3 regions of the Methylobacterium sp. Gmos3 genome follow, and region 3 is predicted to be linked to each of the others. Evidence: predicted binding sites of a transcription regulator. Region 3 holds the regulator's gene; each other region holds the start of a gene.
What was found. Region 3 encodes PhoB, which activates phosphate uptake and scavenging genes when phosphate is short. Its sites were predicted from a motif close to TGTCATNNANCTGTCAT; they were not measured.
Positions count from the first base shown of each region.

Region 1 (3,272 bases), on a different contig from region 3:
TTGCGGTTTAGGGGGATGGACGAACGTCAGAAGGCGTGGCGCAGGATGAAGAACAGCCCCGCCGCCAGCGTGATGGCGGCCGGCAGGGTGAGAACCCAGGCGAGCGCCATGTTGCGCACGGTTGCGACCTGCAGGCCCGATCCGTTGGCGGCCATCGTGCCAGCAACGCCCGACGACAGGATATGCGTCGTGGAGACCGGCAGGCCGTAGAGCTCGGCGAGGCCGATCGTGCCGGCCGCGACGATCTCGGCCGAGGCGCCCTGGGCGTAGGTCAGGTGCGTCTTGCCGATGCGCTCGCCGACGGTGACGACGATGCGCTTCCAGCCGACCATGGTGCCGAGGCCGAGCGCCAGGGCGACGCAGACCTTCACCCAGGTCGGGATGTAGCGGGTGCCCTCGTTGAGCAGGCCGGTATAGCCCTTCAGGGTCGCCGTCTCGGAATCGTTCAGCGCGGCGCCCGATTTCGGCAGGAGGCGCACCGCGTCCGAAGTGAGGTACATGTCGCTGCGCAGGTTCGGGGTCTGCGCCGCCGGGATCGCGCGCACTGCGCCGTAGTTCTTCACCTTCTCGGCGATGTCGTTCGACAGCGCCTGGAGGGAGGCGAACACCTCCGGCTTGTTCAGGCCGTTGGTCTTCAGCGCGTCGGCCACGACGCCCCGCGCCTTGGCGGCATCCGGAACGGTCGCGCCGCCGGCATGGGCGGCGAACACGGTGCCGGCCAGCTGCGATTGCTGCACGAAGCCCGGCGTCGCCGTCTCGGACATGGTGCGGTTCAACGCGTAGGCCGTGGGCGCCGCGCCGATCAGGATGAGCATGATTAGGCCCATGCCCTTCTGCCCATCATTGCCGCCGTGGAAGAACGACACGAGGGTGCAGGTGAGGATCAGAAGACCGCGGATCCACAGCGGGGGCGGCGACTCGCCCTTCGGAGCCTCGTAGAGATCCTTGCGGCGCACGGCGAACTTGAGGACCAGCAGGAGCAGCGCGGCGAGGACGAAGCCGCAGACCGGCGAGAACAGCAGCGCCTTGAACACGTTCAGCGCTTGGCCCCAGTCGACGCCGGCGCTCCCGTCGCCGCCGCGCATCAGCTGATTGGCGAGGCCGACGCCGAGCACCGAGCCGATAAGGGCGTGCGAGGACGAGTTCGGCAGGCCGAGCGCCCAGGTGCCGAGGTTCCACAGGATCGCGGCGATGAGCAGCGAGAAGATCATCGCGTAGCCCGCGCTCGAGCCGACATCGAGGATCAGGTCCACCGGCAGCAGGGTCACGATGGCGTAGGCCACCGCGCCAGAGGAGAGCATCACGCCGAGGAAGTTGAAGAAGCCGGACCAGATCACCGCGACCAGGGGCGGCAGGGAGTGGGTATAGATCACCGTGGCGACGGCGTTCGCCGTGTCGTGGAAGCCGTTCACGAACTCGAAGCCGAGCGCGATCAGCAGGGCGAGACCGAGCAGCGCGAAGGCGCCGTAGGCGAGAGGGGCTTCGCCCACCGAGTTCATATCGGCGATGAGATTGATGACGCCGTAGGACAATCCGGCGATGAGCACGAGCAGGAAGACGACGATTCCCGCGCGGTGCGTGCCGCCATCGAGCCTTGGGCCGGTACGGCCGATCGGAGGGGAACCGGATAAGACGGATGAGTCGGACATGGTGGTCTCGCGACGGCGCTTGGACACCTTAGCGCTAGTCCCGCCACCCGACAGGTGTGTGACACTTCGTTAACTCATCACAGCCAGCATCCGCTCATGCCCAGAATTTAGGCAAAGGCCGTCGTGGGAAGCCGCCACGATGTATCCGTTGCCGGGTTTGAAGCCGGGCAGGCGTAACTTTTCGCACGAGGCAGCAAGCGCGGGGCAGACACTCTGGTTTCGCTGGGCGAGTGCAGTGCTCGTCGCCTTGTCGGAGCCAGCCGGCCGCCCCATTTCAGGTCTCTACTTGAGGATGCCGGGCGACGCGGAGGCGGGCAGGTCGTGTACCGCCCCGTATAGGTCTCTGAGGCATTTCGGCATCTGATCCTGAAACTTTCAAAGGATTCACGGCATTTGTCGCGGCGGTGCGAGCTATCGCACCTGTAGCTGGTTGCAAGACCGGACGTGCGCGTGCGATGGGCACGCGTCTCCCAACCTTGGTTCGACCCGAACGCTCGTCTCGGCGCGAGCGTTCGGGTCGAACCATCGGCTCCGTTCGATGGTTCGAGAGGATCCCGTGCCTCGGGGACGGCATGAGGATCAGTCACCAGCTTCGCTGACCGGCCGTTTCGAGCCGGCCGTCCCCGCGAGACGCGTGACGCACCAAGAGAAAGGCCAGATGAGCGCATTCGACTACAGGAACTTCAACGACCGTCGCGAGAACTCTGCCTCCGCCAAGGCGGCACTGTTGGCCAAGTTCAAGTCTCGTCCTCCGGCGGATGACCCCGAGGTCAAGGCTCGGTCCCAGGCCCGCGCCGAAGTCGCCCGCGCCCGCGAAGAGCGTGCTCGCGAACGCGAGGCCGCCCGGATCGAGGCAGAGCGCAAGGCCGCCGAGGACAAGCGTCAGCGCGAGGAAGCCGAGCTTGCCGCTCTGCTTGCCCGCGAGGCTGCGGAACTCGCCGCCGCGCAGGAGCGGAAATCCGCCGAGCTCGAAGCCAAGAAGGCCCTGCGCGATGCGCGCTATGCGGCCCGTAAGGCGAAGGCCAAGACCAAGCGCTAATCGCGTGCCGGCCCGGTTGATCCGGGCCAGGTCCGGCACAATACGGCTCTATCGAGCACCAGATCGCCGCCCGCTTTGCGGGCGGTTTTCTTTTGCGCGCGACCTCGTGACGATTTTGTTCGGGCGCGCGAACTTTTTTCGCTGTCGAAAGCTTCACCGTTGCGGCGACTGAACTATCTATCGCCTCAGAGGGAGCGGCCAGACAACGACATGACGCGATTCAAACAGCGCCTCAGCCTTCTGGTTGCTGTCGCGGCAATGGCCGTGTGCGGCAGCGCCGCCTGGGCGGAACCGCCGATCCGAAGCCCGGAAGACGCAGCCTGTCGCGGCGAAGCGAGGGCGCGTGTGTTCTCGGCGCCCAATCCCCGAAATCTGCCGATCGAGGAACTTGGCAAGGGGATCTATTACGCGTGCATGGCCCGCATCGACAACAACGGGAAAGCGACCCGCAAGCGGACGCGGCGCCACGTGCGCTGAAGGGGATCAGGCGTCCAGCGGAGCGCCGATTCGGTTACGCAGCAGCTGCTTCAAGCGCGCGTCACCGCCTTGCTCATCGACGGCCGACATCAGCCGCAGCAAGTGGC
Region 1 covers NZ_JBWJYL010000008.1:137,345-140,616, reverse strand. Annotated here, with positions in the region: gene ACS5Q7_RS17875 (inorganic phosphate transporter) at 27-1,649, opposite strand; gene ACS5Q7_RS17870 (DUF6481 family protein) at 2,308-2,688, shown strand; gene ACS5Q7_RS17865 (hypothetical protein) at 2,899-3,165, shown strand; gene ACS5Q7_RS17860 (hypothetical protein) at 3,172-3,272, opposite strand, start outside.
Region 1: ACS5Q7_RS17875 (inorganic phosphate transporter) is a predicted target of PhoB. The motif match lies at 1,697-1,713, and genes of this name have one in related genera.

Region 2 (3,272 bases), on a different contig from region 3:
ACCATCCGTAGTTGGGACAAGACCGACTGGGGCAAGGACGTGAAGGTCGATGCCGACATCGAGAGCCTCGACGCCTCCGGCTTCGACGCCCTCGTCCTGCCGGGCGGCCAGATCAACCCCGACAAGCTGCGCCTCGAGCCGAAGGCCCTGGAGATCATCAAGGGCTTCCTGACGAGCGGAAAGGTCGTGGCCGCGATCTGCCATGGCCCGTGGCTGCTGATCGAGGCCGGGGCGGTGAAGGGCCGCGACCTGACCTCGTTCCCGTCGATCAAGACCGACGTGATCAACGCGGGCGGCAACTGGCACGACAAGGAGGTCGTGACCGATCAGGGCATCATCACCAGCCGCAAGCCCGACGACCTCGATGCCTTCTGCAAGAAGATCATCGAGGAAATCGGCGAGGGCAACCACGGCCAGCGCCAGCTCGCCGCCTGATCCGCCTCATGTGCCGCGCGTGACTTCGAGCACGGCGGCGGATCGGAGGGGGCGGCCGTACTCGTCGCTCCCTTCGATGGTGATCCGGTGCGCGCCCGGCGGCAGATCCGCCGGGAGCCGCGCCGTCCAGATATGGCTCGACGGAATCGCCTGGACCCAGGACTTCTTGGTGTCGGGGTAGCGTGCGAAGAGTTCGGTCACGAACGGGTCCGGCCGGCGGGTGCGCACCATCGGCTGCGGCTCCTGGGTGCCGATCCGGTAGGAGAGCACGGTCTTCGGCCCGCCGTCGAAGACGTTCACCACCAGGGTGCTGTCGGCGAGGGCGTCCTGGAGGATCGGCGGCCGCAGGGCTTCCATCGGCCGCGTCGCGCGCACGACCTCCGGCGCGCCCACGCGGATCTGGCTCTCGAAGGCGATGCGCATGGCGCCGTCCGGCTCGCCCTGCGCCGGGACGTAACGCGTCGTGTAGTCGGTGCCGCGCACCGAGAGCACGTGAAACCCGTTCGGCGTACCGTCGCGGCTGTCGGCCGAGGGAATGCCGGTGCGGGTGTCCGGCCCGCTCCACCACGAGCCCGAGACGGCGGTCATCACGTGATGATGCAGCCCCTCCGCGAGGTAATGGTGCTCCGTCGTGTGGGTGTGGCCGCAGATCGCCAGGACCTTGCGCCCGCGCAGGATGTCGAGCAGCGCCGCGCGGTCGGCGGTCTCGTTCTGCTTGCCGCCGGGCGGCGCGTCCGTGTGCAGCGGGATATGAGTCGCGAGCACGATGAGCGTGTCCGCCGGCACCTCCGCCAGGAGGTTGCGCAGCAGGGCGAGGTTTCGCTCGCCGATCCGCCCCTCATAGGTGTTGGCGCCGATCGGGACCGGCGGCCCGAGCCAGACCACGTTGTCGAGCAGCACGAACAGCGCCCGCCCGTGCTGGAACGCGAAGGACGGGGCGCCGAACACGCGCTTCCACGTCTCGCGGCTGTAGCGGGCATCGGGCGCCTGCATGTTGAGGTCGTGATTGCCCGGCAGATTGTACCAGGGAATGCCGATGCGCCCGACGATGGAATTCGACCGCCCGTAGAGGGACAGGTCGTCGAACAGCACGTCGCCGGTGGTGATGCCGAACGCCGCCGGGATCGACATCGCCCGCGCGACCGCCGTGTCGCGGACGTGATCCAGCTCGCGCCGCGTCTCCGGCTGCGGATCGGTGAAGAGCAGGACGTCGAAATCCTCCGGCTCGTCCTGCTTCGTCAGGGTAAAGTCGATGGCGGCGGGGAGCGGCCCGGTCGGATCGACGCCCCGGTAGCGCAGGCCGATCTCCTTCGGCGTGCCCTCGGGCTGGTGGAGATAGCTGTGGCGGACGACGTTGTCGCCATCGCGCGGCAGGACGTAGCCCGGCGGCTTGATGACGAAGACCGCGCCGTCGCCCGGCATCGGCAGCCGGTAGCGGCCTTGGGCATCGGTGCGCACCACCTCCTGCCCGTTGGAGACGAGAACGTTCGGCAGCGGCGCGCGGGCGCTGCCGTCGAGGCCGAACACCGTGCCGGTGGCGTCCTTCGCCTCGGCGGCTGCGGCGCTTCCGGCTGCGATCGTCAGGGCAGCGGCGCCCGCAAGGGTCTCGCGGCGGGTCAGCGGCGGCATGGGCGGCTCCATTCAAGCCCGGCCGATGCAACAGATTTCAGCGACCGGCGCATGACAGCGGCGCGCCCTACGAAAAAGGCCCGCGCCTCGGGAAGCGCGGGCCTTCGGATCACGGTGTGGGATCGGACTCAGTTGGCGTCTTCGTCGCCCGGCTCGAAGGTCTGCGGCATGGTCGACTCGGCGCTCGCCACCGGGGTCGGGGCGGTGATCGTCGAGGGCACGTTCACGCCGTCACGCTTGTAGATGTCGTCGCGGAACTGCACCACGCCGTCCGGGGTCGCCCAGGCGGTGATGTAGGTCCAGTAGACCGGCACCGGCTGCGTGAGGGTGGCATCGACGCGCTTGCCGCTTTCGATGGCCTGCTCGACCTGCTCGCGGCCCCAGCCGGGCGTGTCCTTCAGGAGCCACGTGATGTACTCGCGCACGTTCTGAACGCGCACGCAGCCTGAGGAGATGAAGCGGAAATCGTCGCCGAACACGCCCTTGGTGTTCGTGTCGTGCATGAACACGCCGTAGGGGTTCGGGATGTTGATGCGGACGATGCCCATCGAGTTGAAGTCGGCGCCCGAATCCTGCCGGTAGGTGTAGCGGGTGCCCTCGTCGGAGTTCCAGTTCACCGCCTTCGGCGAGATCTCCTGGCCGTTCGACAGGATGCGGATCCGGTTGTCCGTGAGGTAGTTCGGATCCTTCTGCATCTTCGGGATCAGGTCCTTCTTCACGATGGAAGCCGGGACCGTCCAGGTCGGGTTGAAATTGATCTGCGTCGCCTTGGTGTTCATGATCGGCGATTGCCGGTCGATCTTGCCGACGCCGGCCGCGTGCAGGGTGACGATGCGGCCGTCCTCGACGGTCTGCACCAGAGCCGCCGGGATGTTGGTGATGACGAAGCGGCGGCCGAGGTCGCCCGAGTAGGAGCGCAGGCGCAGCACGTTGGTCTCGAGCTGGCGCAGGCGGATCTCGGCGGGCACGTTCATGGCCTGCTCGGTCGCCGCGCTCATCGCGCCGGTCTGGCTCAGGCCATGGCGGGCCTGGAAGCGCTTCACGCCGGCCGCGACGTAGGAATCGTACACGCCGGTGTTGGCGGAGGCCGGGTCGAGATCGCCGGTGACGATCAGGCGCTGGCGGACGGCGGCCACGGCCGGGCCCTTCGAGCCGATGCGCAGGCGCTCGGCGCCGTTCACCGGGCGCCAGCCGCCGCGCGAGACGAT
Region 2 covers NZ_JBWJYL010000003.1:405,191-408,462, reverse strand. Annotated here, with positions in the region: gene ACS5Q7_RS08245 (type 1 glutamine amidotransferase domain-containing protein) at 1-435, shown strand, start outside; gene ACS5Q7_RS08240 (calcineurin-like phosphoesterase C-terminal domain-containing protein) at 442-2,064, opposite strand; gene ACS5Q7_RS08235 (L,D-transpeptidase family protein) at 2,193-3,272, opposite strand, start outside.
Region 2: ACS5Q7_RS08240 (calcineurin-like phosphoesterase C-terminal domain-containing protein) is a predicted target of PhoB. The motif match lies at 2,105-2,121, and genes of this name have one in related genera.

Region 3 (3,272 bases):
ACCGGCCGCTTCGGCTGAGCCACCGACCACCAACCGCAGAGGTCTCGCCATGCCCGGCCACATCGTCACGTCCTACGACACGGACCTGGAAGACCTGCGCCGCTCGATCTCGGAGATGGGCGGTGTCGCGGAGAAGATGACCGGCGAGGCGACCCTCGCGCTGGCCCGCCAGGACGAGAACCTCGCCCAGACCGTCATCCTCGCCGACAAGCGCCTCGATACGCTCCAGCGCGAGATCGAGGAGAAGGCCGTCCTGCTCATCGCCCGGCGCCAGCCGCTGGCGGTCGACCTGCGCGAGACCATCTCCGCGATCCGCGTCTCGGGCGATCTGGAGCGCATCGGCGACCTTGCCAAGAACGTCGCCAAGCGCGTCACGGCCATCGCCGACCAGGCGCCCGCGCAGAAGATCGTGCTCGGCGTGCGCCACATGAGCGACCTCGCGGAGGGGCAGCTCAAGGACGTACTCGACGCCTATGCCAGCCGCGACACCAAGGCGGCGCATGACGTGTGGGAGCGCGACGGCGAGATCGACGCCCTCTACAATTCGCTGTTCCGCGAACTCCTGACCTACATGATGGAAGATCCGCGCAACATCTCGTTCTGCACGCATCTGCTGTTCTGCGCGAAGAACGTCGAGCGGATCGGCGACCACACCACCAACATCGCCGAGACGATCCATTACCTCGCCACCGGCGAGATCTTCATGGGCGACCGGCCGAAAAACGACGCCTCGAACTACGCGACCGTCACCCCCGGCGCGTGAACCAACGCCGTCACCGCCCCGGCGGCGGTGACGGTTCGAGCGTAGCAGCGTTGCCCGACCCCTCGGTCGCCTCCGGCCGGGGGGATCGGGCGTGGAATGGACCATCGAGCATGCGTGTCCTGATCGTCGAGGACGAAGAGGCGCTCACCACCCTCCTGCGGTACAACCTTGAGGCGGAAGGCTTCAGCGTCGATGCCGCCGCGCGCGGCGACGACGCCGAACTGCTCCTCGCCGAGCGCACGCCGGACCTCGTCCTTCTGGATTGGATGCTGCCGGGCCTGTCCGGCATCGAACTGTGCCGCCGCATCCGCGCCCGCCGCGAGACCGAGCGCCTGCCGGTCATCATGCTGACCGCCCGGGGCGAGGAGGGGGACCGCGTGCGCGGCCTCGGCACAGGGGCGGACGATTACATCGTCAAGCCGTTCTCCGTGCCCGAACTCCTCGCCCGCGTCAGGGCGCTGCTGCGCCGGGCCAAGCCCGCCCATGTAGCCGACCGGCTGGCGGCGGGGGACATCGAGCTCGACCGCACCGGCCACCGGGTCCGGCGCGGGGGCCACGAATTGCATCTCGGGCCGACCGAGTTCCGCCTGCTGGAATTCCTGATGCTCAGCCCCGGCCGGGTCTTCTCCCGCGAGCAATTGCTCGACGGGGTCTGGGGGCACGACGTCTACATCGACGAGCGCACCGTGGACGTGCATGTCGGCCGCCTGCGCAAGGCGCTGAACGGCCCGCGCCAGACCGACCCCATCCGCACCGTGCGCGGCTCCGGCTACGCCTTCGACGAGACCTTCTCGCTGGAGCCGTAGGGCGTCAGCGCGCCTCGGCCGTGCGGTCGGGGATCGCGGCCAGCGCCTCGAGCACCGTGCCCTCGGTGAGGATCTGCGGCAGGATCGTGGGATCGCCACCGCCCGCGTAGAGCAGGTAGAGCGGCACGCCGCTGCGGCCGTGCCGTTCCAGCAGGCGGGTGATCTCGGGGTTCTGGTTGGTCCAGTCGCCCTTCAGGTAGGTCACGCCCTTCGCCCGCATCGCCGCCTGCACCGACGGCCGCGACAGCGAGGTGGTCTCGTTGACGGCGCAGGTGATGCACCACGCCGCCGTCAGGTTCACGAAGACCGGCCGGCGCGCGTCCCGCAGGGTGTCGAGCCGGGCTTGGCTATAGGGCTCGGTGCCCTCGGCGGCGGCCTGCGCCGCCGGCACCGCCCGCTGCTGGGAGAGCCCGAAGCCGAGCGTCACCACGGCGATGATCGCGAGGCCGGCGAGGCCCTGGAAGATCCGCTCCCCGAGGGCCGTCGTGCCCCGGCTGCGCTCCCAGGCCCAGGCGGCGAAGCCCACCAGCACCACGCCGATCAGGGCCGCGAACAGCCCCCGCGCATCGACCTGCTGCGCCAGCACCCAGATCAGCCACGCCGCCGTCGCGTAGACCGGGAAGGCCAGGGCCTGCTTCAGCGTCTCCATCCACGCGCCCGGGCGCGGCAGCACCCGCACGGCGCCGGGCCACAGGGTGAGGGCCAGGAAGGGCAGGGAGAGGCCGAGCCCCAGGGCGGCGAACACGGCGAGCGCCACGGCCGGCCCCTGCGTCAGGGCGAAACCCACCGCCGCGCCCATGAACGGCGCCGTGCAGGGGGTGGCGACAAGGGTCGCGAGCACGCCGGTGAAGAACGAGCCCGGCAGCCCCGCCCGCCGCGCCAGCCCGTCGCCGAGGCCGGTGAAGCGTCCGCCGAGGCTGAACACCCCCGACAGGCTCAAGCCCACCGCGACGAGGAGATAGGCGAGCCCCGCCACGACCGGCGGCGATTGCAACTGGAAGCCCCAGCCGAGGCTCGCCCCGCCGCCCTTCAGGGCGATCAGCAGGCCGGCGAGGGCGAGGAAGCTCGCGAGCACGCCGGCCGTGTAGGCGAGGCCGTGCAGGCGCACGCGGGTCCGGCTCTCGCCCGATTGGCGCACGAGGCCGAGCACCTTGATCGAGAGCACCGGGAAGACGCAGGGCATCAGGTTGAGGATCAGCCCCCCGAGCAGGGCGAGGCCGATGGCGGCGAGCAGGGTCGGCTGGTCCGCCGCCGGGACGGGCGGGGCGCCGGCCGCCGCCGGAGGGGCGACGGCGGCGGAGGGAACCTGCGCCGGCTCGTCGCCATAGGCGAAGGCGAGGCGGACAAGGCCGTTGCCGGTGTCCTCCTCCACCGTCAGCACGCCGGGCAGGGAGAGGGGGAAGGTCTTGTCGTCGCCCCGTGTCAGGCTGAGGTGCAGGCCCTGGTCGTCGACGCTGAGAGTTTGCTCGGCGGCGTTGTCGAAGGCGGTCTCGCCATAGGGGAAATAGGCGGCGGACTTGATCGAGTCGGCCCGCAGGCCGCTCGTGGCGAAGTCCAGGCGGATGCGGTCGCCCTCGCGGGACAGGCGCATCGGCCAGACGGGGGCGACGGGCAGGGCCGCCCGCGCGCGGGTGAACAGGGCGGCGTTGGCGGGGTCCGGCGTCGGCTTGCCCACGGGGAGGGTCAGGGCGAGGTCGGCCGCG
Region 3 covers NZ_JBWJYL010000005.1:63,101-66,372, forward strand. Annotated here, with positions in the region: gene pstB (phosphate ABC transporter ATP-binding protein PstB) at 1-18, shown strand, start outside; gene phoU (phosphate signaling complex protein PhoU) at 50-763, shown strand; gene phoB (phosphate regulon transcriptional regulator PhoB) at 874-1,569, shown strand; gene ACS5Q7_RS11570 (protein-disulfide reductase DsbD family protein) at 1,574-3,272, opposite strand, start outside.